DNA from 4 places in the Pseudomonas sp. SDO52101_S400 genome. Region 3 is predicted to be linked to each of the others. Evidence: predicted binding sites of a transcription regulator. Region 3 holds the regulator's gene; each other region holds the start of a gene.
The links. The regulator FliA, encoded in region 3, starts transcription of late flagellar genes. The targets are predictions, from matches to a motif close to CTAAAGTTTNNNNNNNNNNNGCCGNTAA.
Positions count from the first base shown of each region.

Region 1: ACW9HX_RS08190 (methyl-accepting chemotaxis protein) is a predicted target of FliA. The motif match lies at 1,678-1,705, and genes of this name have one in related genera.
Region 2: ACW9HX_RS16345 (methyl-accepting chemotaxis protein) is a predicted target of FliA. The motif match lies at 1,865-1,892, and genes of this name have one in related genera.
Region 4: ACW9HX_RS09460 (methyl-accepting chemotaxis protein) is a predicted target of FliA. The motif match lies at 2,491-2,518, and genes of this name have one in related genera.

Region 1 covers NZ_JBSVWF010000011.1:113,278-117,438, reverse strand. The annotation lists gene ACW9HX_RS08200 (NorM family multidrug efflux MATE transporter) at 1-548, opposite strand, end outside; gene ACW9HX_RS08195 (LysR substrate-binding domain-containing protein) at 707-1,627, shown strand; gene ACW9HX_RS08190 (methyl-accepting chemotaxis protein) at 1,816-3,792, shown strand; gene ACW9HX_RS08185 (phosphocholine cytidylyltransferase family protein) at 3,806-4,161, opposite strand, start outside.
Region 2 covers NZ_JBSVWF010000030.1:15,544-19,704, reverse strand. The annotation lists gene ACW9HX_RS16360 (dienelactone hydrolase family protein) at 1-105, shown strand, start outside; gene ACW9HX_RS16355 (pirin family protein) at 351-1,217, opposite strand; gene ACW9HX_RS16350 (OsmC family protein) at 1,279-1,695, opposite strand; gene ACW9HX_RS16345 (methyl-accepting chemotaxis protein) at 2,073-3,698, shown strand; gene ACW9HX_RS16340 (DUF3108 domain-containing protein) at 3,752-4,161, opposite strand, start outside.
Region 3 covers NZ_JBSVWF010000090.1:5,093-9,253, reverse strand. The annotation lists gene ACW9HX_RS27540 (chemotaxis protein CheA) at 1-837, opposite strand, end outside; gene ACW9HX_RS27535 (protein phosphatase CheZ) at 877-1,665, opposite strand; gene ACW9HX_RS27530 (chemotaxis response regulator CheY) at 1,683-2,054, opposite strand; gene fliA (RNA polymerase sigma factor FliA) at 2,222-2,962, opposite strand; gene fleN (flagellar synthesis regulator FleN) at 2,959-3,789, opposite strand; gene flhF (flagellar biosynthesis protein FlhF) at 3,903-4,161, opposite strand, start outside.
Region 4 covers NZ_JBSVWF010000014.1:56,031-60,191, forward strand. The annotation lists gene ACW9HX_RS09445 (methyl-accepting chemotaxis protein) at 1-1,667, opposite strand, end outside; gene ACW9HX_RS09450 (cell division protein ZapA) at 1,768-2,070, opposite strand; gene ACW9HX_RS09455 (hypothetical protein) at 2,067-2,297, opposite strand; gene ACW9HX_RS09460 (methyl-accepting chemotaxis protein) at 2,576-4,161, shown strand, end outside.

The sequences.
Region 1 (4,161 bases), on a different contig from region 3:
AACATGCCGGTAATCAACGCGTAATTGAGCAGAAAGTTGGCCACCGTGCCGGCGAGGCTGATGACCATCACCGGCGTTGCCCGGCCAATGGCGCTGGTGAAACCGCGCAAGGCCATGAAGCTCAGGTAGCCGGGCAGGGCAAACGGCAGAGCAATCAGAAATTGCCCGGCAGCGTTGACGTTGGTTTCGGTCTGGCCGAACAGCAACAGTACCGGTTTGAGGTTCCACAACAGCAGCCCGGCACCAAGCGCCATCAGCCACGCCAGCCACAATCCGGCCTGGGTCAGTTTGGCGGCGCCGAGAATGTCGCCGGCACCCTGACGGATCGCCACCAGGGTGCCGACTGCCGCGATCACGCCGATGCAGAAGATCGACACGAACGAATAGCTCGCCGCACCCAGACCGCCGCCGGCCAGTGCTTCAGGACTGAGGCGGGCCATCATCAGGGTGTCGGTCAGCACCATCAGCATGTGCGCCAACTGCGAGGCGATCAACGGCCCCGCCAGCCGCAGGATGGCCCGGAGTTCGGTACGCACAGGACGCTGCATGGTGTTCACATCCGTATAAAAGAGGAAGCAAGAGACCGTCGATTCTCAGGGTTTGGCGCGGGTTGCACAAAGGGATAAAAAGGATGGGTGGCATGATTAAAACTCATCCAGGAGCAATTCTGCTAAGTTGGCGCAATCCCGCCATTGGAGCGTTGTGTATGTCTCGTCGTCTGCCTCCCTTGTATGCCCTGCGCGCATTCGAAGCGGCGGCACGCCACAGTTCGTTCACCCGCGCCGCCGAAGAATTGTCGATCACTCAGAGTGCTGTGAGCCGGCATATCCGGACGCTGGAGGAGCACTTCGCCTGTCGGCTGTTCCATCGCAGCGGACGCAACCTGCAACTGACCGAATCGGCGCGCCTGTTGCTGCCGGGCATCCGCGAGGGTTTCGCCGCATTGGAGCGAGCCTGCAATACCTTGCGCGCCGAAGATGACATCCTGCGCATGAAGGCCCCGTCGACCCTGACCATGCGCTGGTTGCTGGCGCGGCTCAGTCGCTTCCGCCATTTGCAGCCGGGCAATGAAGTGCAACTGACCAGTGCGTGGATGGATGTGGATTCGGTGGATTTCAACAACGAACCCTTCGATTGCGCGGTGCTGCTGAGCGACGGGCATTTTCCGCCGGACTGGGAGGCCAGCCTGCTGTTTCCGGAAGAGCTGATTCCGGTGGGCGCCCCAAACCTTTTGCACGACCAGCCCTGGGATGTGGCGCGACTGGCCAGCGCCGAACTGCTGCACCCGACGCCGGATCGCCGCGACTGGCGCAGTTGGCTTGAGCACATGGGGTTGTCCGATCAGGTGTCGCTCAAGGGCGGGCAGGTGTTCGATACCCTGGAGCTGGGAATGATCGCGGCGGCGCGGGGTTACGGTGTGTCCATGGGCGATCTGTTGATGGTGGCCGAGGATGTGGCGCAAGGTCGCTTGAGTCTGCCGTGGCCGACCGCCGTCGCCAGCGGACTGAATTACTACCTGGTGTGGCCGAGAACCCGCCCGGGAGGTGAACGTTTGCGCCGCCTCAGCGACTTCCTGCAAGGCGAAGTGCGGGCCATGGCGCTTCCGGCGGTGACGCGCTTGAGCTGAAACGTTCGAGCCGCCACAATGCCGGCCTTGTGCCATAACCCTGCTATTCGCTCAAGTATTCGGTTCTACCGCCGAATACGTGCATGTGGAACCGTCGTGCCGGTCTCCACGATTACACCCCACTATTAGAATTTTCCGAGCAAGTGCTGCGATCAAGGAGGATCCGGTGGCTCGGCCAGGAGCTGTCCATGTCTCAACCTCGCGCTCGGATCGCCTCGCAGCTGGGCCTCGCGCTCGCCGTGATACTGGCGGTTGTCATCAGTGGCAGTACGGTGTTCGCCCTGCGTTCGCTGGACACCGCCAACCTTGCCACCCGTGAAGAACACCTGGCCAGCGAAGCACGTCTGCTCGCCGACCAGTTGAGCACCTTCCACGGCACGCTGCGCGAAAGCACCCAGCGCCTGAGCGGGCTGTTCGAGAAGCGCTTCAGCGCGGGTTTGAGCATTCACCCGGATGAACCCGTGACGGTTGCCGGCACGCAGACGCCGGGCCTGCACCTGGGCGGCGAAGTGCTGAACAACAACTTCAAGGAAGTCGACGAGTTCAAGCAGATGACGGCCGGCGTCGCCACGCTGTTCGTGCGCAGTGGCGAAGACTTCGTGCGGGTCAGCACCTCGCTGACCAAACAGGACGGTACGCGTGCCATCGGCACCTTGCTCGATCATGCGCACCCGGCTTATGCGAAGTTGATGGCGGGGCAGGGCTATGTCGGCCGTGCCTTGCTGTTCGATCGCTCGTACATGACCCAATACACCCCGGTGCGCGATGGCAGCGGCAAGGTGATTGCGGTGCTGTTCGTCGGCTTCGATTACACCGACGCGCAGAACATCCAATTCGATAACCTCAAGCGCTTCCGCATTGGCCAGAGCGGTTCGCTGGCGCTGCTGGACGAGAAGAACCAGTGGCTGGTGGCGCCGGCCGGTGTGCAGGCTCTGGATCAAGCGGTTCCTGTGATCAATGATCTGGCGAAAGCACCGGGTAAAGGCCGGTTCTGGAGCGACAAGTCCGAAGACTTTTACAGCATCGCCGTGCCGTTCGAAGGCGGTCCATGGTCGGTGGTGGCGAGCATGCCGAAGGCGGAGATCCGCGCGGTGACCTGGAGCGTGGGCACCCAACTGGCGATCGGCAGTCTGTTGGCGATGCTGCTGGCGGTCGGCTCTGTGGTCTGGTTGCTGCGCAGCAAGCTGGCGCCTTTGGGCGATCTGGTGCGTCAGGCCGAAGCCTTGGGCGCCGGTGATCTGAGCGTGCGCCTGAATGTGTCGAGCAATGATGAAATCGGCCAGTTGGCCCGCGCCTTCAACCAGATGAGCCAGGCCCTGTCGACCATGGTCGAACACATCCGCCGCTCCTCGGAAGAGGTCAACAGCCGGGCCCAGGCGCTGTCCGGTTTGTCCGGTGGTGCTTATGAAGGCATGGAGCAGCAGTCGGGTGAAATCACCAGCATGGCCGGCGCCGTGGAAGAGTTCAGCGCCACCTCGCTGAACATCGCCGACAACATGGGCAACACCCAGCGTCTGGCCCAGGAAAACGCGCAACAGACCCAGATCGGGCGCACGTCGATGGAAGAGGCTTCTTCCTCGCTGGAGCAAATCGCTGGTGCACTGAACACCACCGCGACCGTGATCAACACCCTCGGTCAGCGCTCCCAGGAAATCGGCGGCATCGTCAGCGTGATCACCTCGATTGCCGAGCAGACCAACCTGCTGGCGCTCAACGCTGCGATTGAAGCCGCGCGCGCCGGTGAACAGGGCCGTGGCTTTGCCGTGGTGGCAGACGAAGTGCGCAACCTCGCTTCGCGCACCCGTCAGGCGACTGACGAAATCTCCGGGATGATTCACAGCATCCAGCAGGAAACCGGCAACGCCATCAGCACCATGGAGCAGGGCAACCTGCTGATGCAGGAAGGCCTGTCGCGCAACGCCAATGTCGCGTCGGCGCTGGCGCGGATCGATGAGCAGAGCCGCTCGGCAGGGCAACAGTTTGCTGCGATTACTACGGCGACCCAGGAGCAGAGCAGTACCGCTACGTTGCTGAGCAGTAACCTGCAAAGCATTGCGCTGGCCAACAGTGAGCAGCGTGAGGTGGTGTCGAACCTGGCGGTGACGGCCAAGGAGCTGGAGAAACTGGCAGCGGATCTGCGTTCCGAGGTTGATCGGTTTCGTTGATGCGGCGTGCCGGTTATTGGTACGCGGAGAGGTCTTCGCTGGAGTCGACCTCTCCCCACTCCCCTGAATAGGCAACCGCCTGGATCGCTACCCGACCGGCGTCGATGACGCGCTGCAGGGTATTGGTCATGTGCATCTTGTCGCACTGGCTTGAGGTTAATTCATCCCGTAGCCGCACGACTTCTGCCCAACCTGCGGGCGTGAAGCGCAGCAGCCCCATGTACTGGCCTTCGACTTCCCCCACCGATTGCGGTTTGTTGCCGATTTCGGCCAGCGTGTCGTCGCTATTGAGCCGGAATGTTTCAGCATCCAGCAGTGGATCGCCGAAACGCTGGGTCCACAGTTCCAGCCAGTTGGGGTCGTAGGTGA
Region 2 (4,161 bases), on a different contig from region 3:
GATCCGCACGCCAACGTGCCGGGCAAGATGATGTACGACGCGAAAACCGCTGCGCGGGCGTTCAGGTCGATGCATGACTTGCTGGAAGAAGTGTTCAAGGGTTGAAGCCTGAAGAGCAAAAGCCTTAAGAGCAAAAGCCTTAAGAGCAAAAGCCCCTCATCGGAACGCCGCCCGCCTAACCCTCTCCCTGAGGGAGAGGGGACTGATTGGGGCATATTCCAGAACTACGCCGACCTGAGCTTGCTTAGCTGAATCCATAATCGACTCGGTCTTTCAGGTCGAAGTATGATGCAAGACACCTCGGTCGGCTCCCTCTACCCTTGGGAGAGGGCTGGGGTGAGGGCAGGCGGTTAACGCGGCAATTCAATCCGCTCGACTTCCCCCGGCACCGTCGGCCAATCCCCAACCGCCCACTTGCGCCGCGCCTCATCGATGGCCGCCGGATCGCTCGCAACGAAATTCCAGTTGATCCGCCGTGGCCCGTCCAGTGGTGCGCCGCCGAACAGTACGGCATGACTGTCGCTCTCGGCGAACAGGCTCATCTCTTCCCCGGCCGGCAACACCACCAGCGCATGCGGCTCGACCGCTTCGCCATTCAACTGCACATCGCCGCTCAACACATAGAGCGCCCGCTCGTCATGTTCGGTCGGGATCAGCAGGGTGGTTGCAGTCTGCATCTTCAGTTCGGCATACAGCGTCGGAGAAAGCACCGGCACCGGTGATTCCAGACAAAAGCCTGACCCGGCAATCATGCGGATCTGCACGCCGAGGTTATCGCTGACCGGCAATGTCGACGCCGGGTGATGGCTGTAATGCCCGGGACCCTGTTCGTGTTCCTTGGGCGAGGCGAGCCAGATTTGCAGCCCGTGCATCTTGAAGCTTTGTTCCCACAGCGGTTCGGGTGTGCGCTCGACGTGGGCGATCGCGCTGCCTGCCGTCATCCAGCTGACATCGCCGGCGCTGACGACTTGATCGGAGCCGAGGCTGTCCTTGTGCTGGATCTGCCCCTCGAACAAATAGGTCAGGGTCGACAGGCCGATGTGCGGATGCTGTCGGATGTTCATCCCTTTGCCGGCGGGATAAACCGTTTCAAGCATGTGATCGAAAAACACGAAGGGCCCGACGCTGCGGCATTTTGCTGACGGCAACGGGCGCAGGATCGGCTGCCCTTCGACGTCTTCGGCGCGTGGGCGGATGATCAGGGGTTGGGTGTCCATGGTCCATTCCAGGCTGAGCGGGTGATGCGTGGAGCATAACCCGCCGGTGTCGTCTTGGTGATTACTGGCTGTCGAAGCCTTGTGGGGCATGGGTTTCGATGGTGACTTCGCTGGTGGTCATCAGTTTGTGGATCGGGCAGCGATCAGCGACTCGCAACAGTTCTTCGCGCTGTGCGTCGGTGAGTACACCTTTTAGCGTCAGGGTGACGTGCAGGGCGTATTTGCCTTTCTGTTCCTGGCTGTTGTCGCGCTTGACCTCGACACCGACGCCAGTGAGCGGGATGTCTTTTTTCTTTGCGTACAACTTCAGCGTCAGGGCCTTGCAGGCACCGAGGGCGGCGTCGAAATAATCGTGCGGCTCCGGAGCCGAGCCTTCGCCGCCGGCAGTCGTCGGAACATCGGCAAACAGTTCATGCTCATCGATCTGGACGGTGTGACGGAAACCTTCGGCGGAGATGGTATTGACGGTGACGGTCATGTGAACCTCGCAAGCAGTAGGAAAAGTCATTCGATCAAATAAGACCTTGCAGGTATAGAGCATTCCCACAGGGGGCGCGTTCCACTTTCTTGCCGGTGCGCGGCAGGGCGGCAGGTTATGCCGGTAGGCCGAGGAATACTTGTGTCGGTGTTTCGTCTGTCGACCTGTTTCAAGGTTTACAGGTAACTTGCCGTTGATCTTGCCGCGAACAGCGTTCAAGTCCGGCAAACCTTCGCTGAATCGTTAATGCCGAGAGTTCGAAGTATTAAGGCCTTTTGATATCACGTTTTGGTCTTACGCAAATTTTCGCCGGGCCGATACCTTCTAAAGCAGCCAGCTGCAGGGTTGATGCAGCGCTTTTGGAAGGAACCAGAGCAATGAGTATCCGTAGTCTCAATATTGCCCCCCGTGCGGGGCTGGGCTTCGGCCTGTTGGCGCTGATGGTGTTTGGCCTTGGCGCGTTCGCCCTGATGCAGATGTCGAACATGCGTGCCCAGTCCGATGAGGTCGACAACAACTGGCTGCCGAGTGTGATGGCGGTGGGTGAAATGAGTCAGGACATGCTGCGCCTGCGCGCCCTGACCATGCGCCTGCTGCTCAATCGCGATCCTCAGGCGCTTGATCAGAATGTCGGCAAGCTCAACGAGCTGCGCGGTGTGTTGAGCGAGGCCCAGCAGCGCTACGACGTGTTGATCGTGTTGCCGGAAGAGCGGGCGCTGTTCGACCGCTTCAAGGTGGCCGAACACAAGTATTTGGAGTTTCAGGCCCAAGTGATGGCGCTGTCGGCCCAAAACCGGGTGGAAGAGGCGGCGAGCATTCTCAATGCGCAGATGAGCCCGCTGGCCGATGACATTGCTGTGACCCTTAAAGAGCTGGTGGAGCTGAACAAGCACAATGCCAACCTCGCCACTGAGGCTGCGCGCCTGGTGTTCATCAATTCGCGGGTTTGGGTCGGAGTGATGATCGGTATCACTGCGTTGATCACCATTGGTCTGGCGCTGCTGCTGACCCGCAGCATCGTGGTGCCGCTCTCGCAATCGCTGGGGGTTGCCGAAGTGGTGGCTGGCGGCGACCTGACTGGCGATATCAGTATTATCGGCAAGGATGAGCCGGCGCGGCTGCTGCACGCGCTCAAAAGCATGCAGCACAACCTGCGCGACACCATCCGGCGGATTTCGGAGTCTTCCAGTCAATTGGCCTCGGCTTCTGAAGAGCTGAGCTGCGTGACCGAAGATGCGACGCGCGGGTTGCATCAGCAGAGCCTGGAGATCGAGCAGGCCGCTACGGCGGTGAATCAGATGACCGCTGCGGTGGAGGAGGTTGCCAGCAACGCCGTGGCGACTTCCGAGGCGTCGCGCGAGTCGGACCGCATCGCCCAGCATGGCCGTGAGCAAGTGCAGCAGACCGTGTCGTCCATCGAGCTGCTGGCGGACGATGTCACTGCCAATGCCACGCAGGTGGAGGATCTGGCGCAGAAGGTCTACAGCATCAGCAAAGTGCTGGAGGTGATCCGCTCGATTGCCGAACAGACCAATCTCCTGGCATTGAACGCAGCGATCGAAGCGGCACGCGCCGGTGACGCCGGGCGTGGTTTCGCGGTGGTGGCCGATGAGGTCCGGGCGTTGGCCCATCGCACTCAGCAGTCGACTCAGGAAATCGAACAGATGATCGGCGGCATCCAGCAGGGCACCGATTCGGCGGTCAGTTCGATGCAGCAAAGCAATGTCCGTGCGCGTTCGACGCTCGATCTGGCGAAAGCTGCCGGGGTGGCGCTGGAGGAAATTGCTTCGGCGTTCACCCTGATCAATGAGCGCAATCTGGTGATCGCCAGTGCGTCGGAAGAGCAGGCCGCGGTGGCGCGGGAGGTGGACCGCAATCTGATGAACATCCGCGATCTGGCGATGCAGACTTCGGCCGGGGCCAATCAGACCAGCGCCGCGAGCCAGGAATTGTCGCGGCTGGCGGTGGATCTGAACAACATGGTGGCGAAGTTCTCGGTTTGATCACCGATCGACAGGCGAAAAAAAGCCCCGCATTTGCGGGGCTTTTTGTTGGATCAGCTGCCTTTGACAGTCTTGCCGTTGACCGTGCCGTCCAGGAGCATGATGTTGTACTCCTTGCCGTCGGTTTCGACCTGTTGCAGGCGGACCAGCAGGTAGTCCCAGTCCTTGGCGAACCACATCACGGTGGTGCGTTTGCTTTGCGTCGGGTCGCGCACGCGCTCGACCTTGATGGCGTCGATCTTGCCAGCCTTGGTTTCGACTTTCTCGGTACCCAGGACGCGGAAGTCATAGGTATCGACATCGCCACCGTCGACCACTTGATAGCTCATGGTCTTCTTGCCGGAGGCAACGTCATGCTGAAGTGCAAGCTGGTAAGTGGACTTGTCGACCATGCCACGGTTCAGCGGGACTTTCACCGCGTCGCCGCGATCGGTGCCGGTGACCATTTTGGTGGTCCAGTCGA
Region 3 (4,161 bases):
CGCTGCCGGGGCAGCATTCGCAGGGACGGAAGCAATCGCCGACTCCAGCGCATCGACGGCAAAGTTGCCCTTGCCGTGCAACTGATCGAGCAAGGCTTCGAATTCGTCGTCGGTGATGTCCGAACTGTCGCCCGCCGCCGGAGCGGCAGGAGCAGCAGGAGCAGCAGGAGCCGCGGCAGCCGGTGCCACGGCGTCGGCCGCGAACTGGCCCTTGCCGTGCAACTGGTCGAGCAGCGACTCGAACTCGGCGTCGGTAATTTCATCACTGGCTGCTTCATCGGAAGCAGGCGCAGCGGCAGCCGCCGGGGCTTCGGCTTCAGCCTTGACGGCGTTCAGCGAGTCCAGCAGCTGTTCAAATTCGTTATCGGTGATATCGCCCGAATCGCCTTCGACGACCAGTTCTTCGATCATCTCGGCAACAGGGGAAGCCGGGGCTTCATCCGCCGATTGCGGCTCAGCCAGGCGCGCCAGGGCGGCCAGCAGTTCCGGGGTGGCGGCGGTGATCGGGCTACGATCGCGGACTTCGCTGAACATGCTGTTCACCGCGTCCAGCGCTTCAAGCACCACGTCCATCAGTTCTGCATCTACGCGACGCTCACCCTTGCGCAAGATGTCGAACACGTTTTCGGCGATGTGACAGCACTCCACCAGCTCATTGAGCTGAAGGAAGCCGGCGCCCCCTTTTACAGTGTGGAAACCGCGAAAAATTGCGTTGAGCAGATCTGCGTCATCCGGGCGGCTTTCCAGCTCGACCAGTTGTTCGGACAGTTGCTCAAGAATCTCGCCGGCCTCAACCAGGAAATCCTGAAGGATCTCTTCATCGGCGCCGAAGCTCATTAATGGGGTGCTCCTACAGGTCTAAAAACCCAAAAAAACTCAAAATCCAAGGCTGGATAGCAAATCGTCCACATCGTCCTGACCGGACACAACGTCTTCTCGTTTATCGGCATGAATCTGCGGACCTTCACCCTGCGAGAGATGTTTTTGTGGATCTTTTTCAGCGAGCATTGCTGCACGGTCATGTTCGATGCCCGCAAAGCGGTCAACCTGACTGGCCATGAGCACGAGCTTGAGCAGGTTGCTTTCGACTTCGGTGACCAATTGGGTCACGCGCTTGATCACCTGGCCGGTGAGGTCCTGGTAATCCTGGGCGAGCAGAATGTCGTTCAGATTGCTCGACACCGCGCGGTTGTCCGCGCTGCTGCGTGCCAGAAAACCGTCTACCCGACGCGCCAGTTCGCGGAACTCTTCAGCCCCGACTTCACGGCGCATGAAGCGTCCCCAGTCGGCACTCAAGGCCTGGGCTTCGTCAGCCAGACCATTGACCACCGGCGTGGCGCTTTCCACCAGGTCCATGGTGCGGTTGGCCGCCGCTTCAGTCAGCTTGACCACATAGCCCAGACGCTCGGTCGCATCAGTGATCTGCGACACTTCCTCGGCCTGCGGCATATGCGGGTCGATCTGGAAGTTGACGATTGCACTGTGCAGTTCGCGCGTGAGCTTGCCCACTTCCTGGTACAGGCCACGGTCACGGGTCTGATTGAGCTCATGGATCAGTTGCACAGCGTCGCCGAACCTGCCTTTTTCAAGGCTTTCGACCAGTTCGACCGCGTGTTTTTTCAGAGTCGACTCGAAGTCGCCCTGTGAAGATTCGTTATGCTCCATAGCTCCCCCGCGCGTCATCAGCCGATGCGTTCGAAAATCTTCTCGATTTTTTCTTTCAGCGCCTGAGCCGTGAAAGGTTTGACCACGTAGCCGTTAACGCCGGCCTGGGCCGCTTCGATGATCTGCTCGCGCTTGGCTTCAGCGGTCACCATCAGCACTGGCAAGTGCTTGAGTTTTTCATCGGCGCGCACGTGACGCAGCAGGTCGATACCGGTCATGCCAGGCATGTTCCAGTCGGTCACCAGAAAGTCGATGCTGCCGCTGTTGAGCACCGGAATGGCGGTGGTGCCATCGTCAGCTTCAACGGTGTTGGTGAACCCAAGGTCACGCAACAGGTTCTTGATGATCCGCCGCATCGTTGAGAAGTCATCAACGATGAGGATTTTCATGTCTTTGTTCAATTCGACCTCCAAGCAGTCTTAAACGCGCCCAGCACCTGGACGCGCCATTTCAATCAATCCGGCGTAGCACTCGATGACTGTCTGGAGCACAACAGAGCAAGACCGGTGCCGTTCACCACCGCACCAGCCTCGTTCGCAGCGTCCCCACACTGCCTTCAGCGCGCTCGCCACTCCCCCAAACGCCCCCGCAAGCGGGCCGCGCACTGGCTGTGTAACTGGCTGACCCGCGATTCACTGACGCCAAGGACTTCACCGATTTCCTTGAGGTTCAGCTCTTCGTCGTAGTACAGCGCCAACACCAGTCGCTCACGCTCCGGCAAATTGGCAATCGCGTCCGCCAACGCAGCCTGGAAGCGCTCATCTTCCAGATCGCGCGACGGCTCAAGATGAGCACTGGCGCCATCCTCGTGCAGCCCTTCGTGTTCGCCGTCCTGCAGCAGGTCGTCGAAACTGAACAGTCGGCTGCCCAGGGTGTCGTTCAAAATCCCGTAGTAATCGTCGAGACTCAATTGGAGTTCGGCCGCAACCTCGTGATCTTTAGCGTCACGGCCGGTTTTAGCTTCAATCGAGCGAATCGCGTCGCTGACCATACGGGTGTTGCGGTGAACCGAGCGCGGTGCCCAGTCCCCCTTGCGTACTTCATCGAGCATGGCGCCGCGGATCCGGATGCCCGCGTACGTTTCGAAACTGGCGCCTTTGCTGGCGTCGTATTTGGTCGAGACTTCCAACAGGCCGATCATCCCGGCCTGAATCAGATCTTCGACCTGCACACTGGCCGGCAATCGCGCCAGCAAGTGATAGGCGATGCGTTTGACCAGTGGCGCGTAACGCTCGATCAGCTCGTACTGCGCGTCACGTGCCGACTTCTTGTAGAAATTCATACCGCTGGCGGTCATAGCACAGGTCCTGCCGTTTGCTGCACGAGGCGCTCGACGAAAAATTCGAGGTGACCACGCGGGTTGGCGGGCAGCGGCCAGGTGTCGACCTTCTGCGCGATCGCCTTGAACGCCAGCGCGCACTTGGAACGCGGGAAGGCTTCATAGACCGCACGCTGCTTCTGCACCGCCTTGCGCACGCTTTCGTCGTAGGGCACCGCACCGACGTATTGTAGGGCGACGTCGAGGAAGCGATCCGTGACCTTGGTCAACTTGGCGAACAGATTGCGACCTTCCTGCGGGCTCTGGGCCATGTTGGCCAGGACGCGGAAGCGGTTCATGCCGTAATCGCGGTTGAGCAGTTTGATCAGCGCGTAGGCGTCGGTGATCGAGGTCGGCTCGTCGCAGACCACCAGCAACACTTCTTGCGCAGCGCGAACGAAACTGACTACCGAGTCACCAATACCCGCAGCGGTGTCGATCACCAGCACATCGAGATTGTCGCCGATGTCGCTGAATGCCTGAATCAGACCGGCATGCTGGGCCGGGCTCAGGTGAACCATGCTCTGGGTGCCGGAAGCGGCCGGCACGATGCGGATCCCGCCGGGACCTTGCAACAGCACGTCGCGCAGTTCGCAGCGGCCCTCGATCACATCGGCCAGGGTGCGTTTGGGAGTGAGGCCCAGCAGAACGTCGACGTTCGCCAGACCCAGGTCGGCGTCCAGCAGCATGACCCGACGGCCAAGCTCTGCCAGCGCCAGGGACAAGTTCACTGACACGTTAGTCTTGCCGACGCCACCTTTGCCGCCGGTCACCGCGATCACCTGTACGGGATGCATGCTGCCCATGTTATTTCTTTACCTTGTCTTGCATAGACGGAGGCCACATTACTGGCTGCGCGTTCACAACCGGAACAATGCATGGCAGACCATCGATGTAGGTACAAAAACTGTTCATTACCTCAGCCAACCTGCTTGGTCGGACTGTGGTAGATATCAGCGAACATGTCAGCCATGGCTTCTTCGCTGGGTTCTTCCTGCATTTGCACGCTGACGGCGCGGCTGACCAACTGATGACGGCGCGGCAGATGCAGATCATCCGGAATCCGAGGGCCGTCGGTCAGGTAGGCGACCGGCAGTTCATGACTGATTGCCAGGCTCAGCACTTCGCCGAGGCTGGCCGTCTCATCCAGTTTAGTCAGGATGCACCCGGCGAGCCCG
Region 4 (4,161 bases), on a different contig from region 3:
CCCGTCGCGGCCTGCCCACTACGCATCGACGAAACAGCATTCTCCGCCCCCTGCTTGAGACTGCCGATCATCTGCTGGATCTCATCGGTTGACGCCTGAGTCCGGCGCGCCAAGGTGCGCACTTCATCGGCAACCACGGCAAAGCCACGCCCCATGTCCCCGGCCCGCGCCGCTTCAATCGCCGCATTCAGCGCCAATAGATTGGTCTGCTCGGAAACACCGCGAATCACCGCCAGCACCTGATCGATCGATGCCACCTGATGCGCCAGCTCACCTACCGCGCCGGCCGCGACGCCGATTTCATCGGACATGCTTTCTATATGGCGAATCGAACCGCCGACCACTTCCCGCGCCTGCATGGCTTCGTCCCGGGCAGTTTGTGAAGCGAGCGCAGCGTTTCCAGCGTTCTGGGCGATTTCCTGCACCGTCAGGCCCATTTCGTGAACGGCGGTGGCGACCATGTCGGTCATTTCCTGCTGGCGGCCGGAGCGCTCGGCGGTGTTATCCACAACTCTGGCCACTTGGCCGACAGCGACACGCAGGCGCTCGCTGGTGGTCAGCACTTCGCCGATCATCCCGCGCTGGCTGTCGAGGAAACGGTTGAAGCCCCGAGCGAGGTCGCCCAGTTCATCGGCGCGACTGGAATCTAACCGATGGGTCAAATCTCCACCACCGCTACCGATTGCTACCAATGCAGCTGTTACCTGACGAATCGGTCGCACCAGTCCCTGAGCCAGCCAGATCACCAGCGCCAGGCAAACCAGCGCCACCGCCAGACCGATGCCGCTGCTCATCCACATCGCCCGTCGGGCCTCAGCGTAGATCTGCGACTGTGGCACTTCGGCCACCAGCGTCCAGCCGAGATCACGCAAAGGCAGGCTGAAGGCGAGGAAGTCTTCGCCGTCGCGCTGGAAGCTGCTGCTGGTCGCAACTTTGTGGCCCATGACCGCTTGTGCTGCGTTGGCGCCGATCTGCTCCGTGAGGGTGCGCTTGCCGCTGAACTGCGCTTCGGGATGGACCTGGATCAGTCCGTCGGAACGCACGAGATAGACCTTGCCGCGCTCGCCAAAGCTGAAGTTGTGGATCAGCTCCGACAGCTCCTTCATGCTCAATCCGAGCCCCGCGACACCGACCACTTTGCCGGCCTGCTCGACCTTCAAATCGATGAACAGCGCCAGCTCTCCCGTGGCCCCGTCGTTGTCGATGTTCAGGGTGCGCGGCTGATTGCTGTCGAGAAACGAGTAGAACCACGCATCGGCCGGTTTGGCACGACTGAGGGTGCGATCCAGGCCTTTTTCGGTGATGTAGTGATTGGATTCGGTGCCGATGATCAGCGCGGTGAACGCCTTGTGTTCGGCGCGGATACCTTCCAGATACTGCGCGAAGCCCGCCGTTTTAGTGGAGTCTTCACCATTGGCCAGCCAATCGCGCACCATCGTGTTGCTGGCGATGTCTTTGGCGGCGGTGAGCGGTTGAACGAGAATTCGTTCGATGTCGTTGCGCGTCGCTTCGATGCTCGACGGCAACGCCTGCTCGACCAGATAGCTCTGGGCGAGGCGGTTGACCACCAGGGTATAAATGCCAACCACGATCAGGATACTGACCAGCAGGGCGGTGCCCATGCCGAGGATCAGCTGCCATTGAATACTGCGACGCCAGAACTGCATGGAGCACCCCCAAAGAATAAGAGGCTGAAACACTGCAACAGCCGTGCCGATTGTATACAACCCAATCGACAATCTTATTCTTTGGTTGTGCGCAACCCCATCAACCCTGATTGATGGTCTTGGCGATGGTCTCGACCGTGGCGCTGACTTGCTCTTGGTAACGCTCGAGTTCGTGCTGGTGCTGCTTCTTCATTTCAATCTGCTGCGAGCACAGATTCATCGCCGCCAGCACCAGCAGGCGGTCACCGATCAGCGTCGGGTATTTGCGTTTGGTGTCGGCCAGTGCGGCCTTGAGCATCAATGCGGCGTCCAGCAGGGTCTGTTCTTCCCCGGCCGGTGCCTTGATCGAATAGTCCTCCCCCATGATGGAGATGACTTTTACCCCTGCTGTGCCCTGGTTCATGCGCTGACAGGACCTGCGTTGACGCGATCAACCAGAGCCTGGATGCGCGCGGCGGTGGCGCCGTGCTTTTCTTCCTGTTCCATCAGGCTCAGTTGCAGGCTTTCGTTTTCATCCTTGGCCTGGGCCAGTTCCGTGGACAGGGTCTGGTTGGTTTCCGACAGGGTCTGGTTCTGTTGCACCAGATCGCTGACGAGCTGTTCCAATTGGCTGAGGGATGCTTCCAACATTTTGATCTTCCAGGGCTTTTTCAAAGGGCGCGTACGATAAAGAAAAGTCGTCGTGGATGCCAGGGTTAAACCGGCGCAAGGCCTTGATTTTCCTGGTGGCCGACCGTTCCTGCGAGTGTTAGAGACTGTGATCTGCCGATCTGGTTCCTGCACTTCGTCGCCCGGCCCCTTATGCGACAAATACGCGCACCGCCTCAAGACTTTAGTCGTATGACCGATAAGTCATCCAACAGCAGTCTCAGCCCGCATGGATGCGGCCCTTCCCTGGTAATCGCACCATGTCCCTTCGCAATATGAATATCGCCCCCCGGGCGTTCACCGGTTTCGCCCTGATCGGCGGCCTGATGCTGATTCTCGGCGTGTTCGCCCTGAACCAGATGAGCAAGATCCGCGGCGCCGCCGAAAACATCACCACCACCAGCGTGCCGAGCATCAAGAACCTCGACGAGTTCACCCAGCTGACCCTGCGCCTGCGGGTGCTGTCGTACCGTTTGCTGGTGAACCGCGAGCCGGACGTCCAGCAAAAAACCATCGAACTGCTGGAGATGCGCAACCAGCAGATCCGCAAGGCCCAGACCGATTACGAGCCGTTGATCGGCAGCCCGGCAGAACGTGCGGCCTATGACCAGTACGTGCAGTTGCTGGGTCAGTACCGCCAGATCGAAGACCGGATGAAAACCCTGTCGCGCAACAATCAGGTGGATGAGCTGCGCAATCTGCTGAACACTCAGTTGCTCGACAACTCCGAAGCAATGAACACCGTGCTCAATCGCCTGATGCAGATCAACGGCGAGCAGATCAGCAACACCAACCAGCAAGCCGCCGAGCAGTTTTCTTCGGCCTTCAGTCTGGTGGTGACGCTGCTGGTGATCGCCACCGGCCTGACCTTCCTGTTTGCCTGGCTGCTGACCCTGAGCATCACCAAGCCGATCTCCAAAGCACTGGATGCGGCGGAAACCATCGCTGAAGGCAACCTGACCCAGCCGATTCACGTTGACGGCACCGACGAAGCCGGGCGCCTGCTGGCGGCCATGGCCAAGATGCAATCGAAACTGCGCGACACCCTGCAACGCATTTCCGGCTCGGCAACGCAGCTTGCGTCTGCAGCGGAAGAGCTGAACAGCGTCACCGACGAAAGCGCCCGTGGCCTGACCCAGCAAAACAACGAAATCGAGCAGGCCGCCACCGCAGTCAACGAGATGACCAGCGCGGTTGAAGAAGTTGCACGCAACGCGGTCAGCACCTCGGAAGCCTCGAAGAACGCCACTACTTCCGCCGGCGACGGTCGCGATCTGGTGCAGGAAACCGTCAGCGCCATCGAACGCATGAGCGCCGACGTGCAGAGCACCGCCACCCTGATCGGTGATCTGGCCAACGAATCCCGCGACATCGGCAAGGTGCTGGACGTGATCCGTGGCCTGGCTGACCAGACCAACCTGCTGGCACTCAACGCCGCCATCGAAGCGGCCCGTGCCGGTGAGGCCGGCCGTGGTTTTGCTGTGGTGGCCGACGAAGTCCGTGCCTTGGCGCACCGTACTCAGCAATCGACCAGCGAAATCGAGCGCATGATCGGCAGCATCCAGAGCGGCACCGAGCACGCGGTGGATTCGATGCGCAACAGCACCGAGCGCGCCGAATCGACTCTGAACATCGCCCGTGGCGCTGGTATGTCGCTGGACACCATCAACAGCGCCATCGTTGAAATCAACGAGCGCAACCTGGTGATCGCCAGCGCCGCCGAAGAGCAGGCGCAGGTAGCGCGGGAAGTGGACCGCAACCTGGTGAACATTCGCGATCTGTCGGTGCAATCGGCGACCGGCGCGAATCAGACCAGTGCGGCGAGTAACGAGCTGTCGCGCCTGGC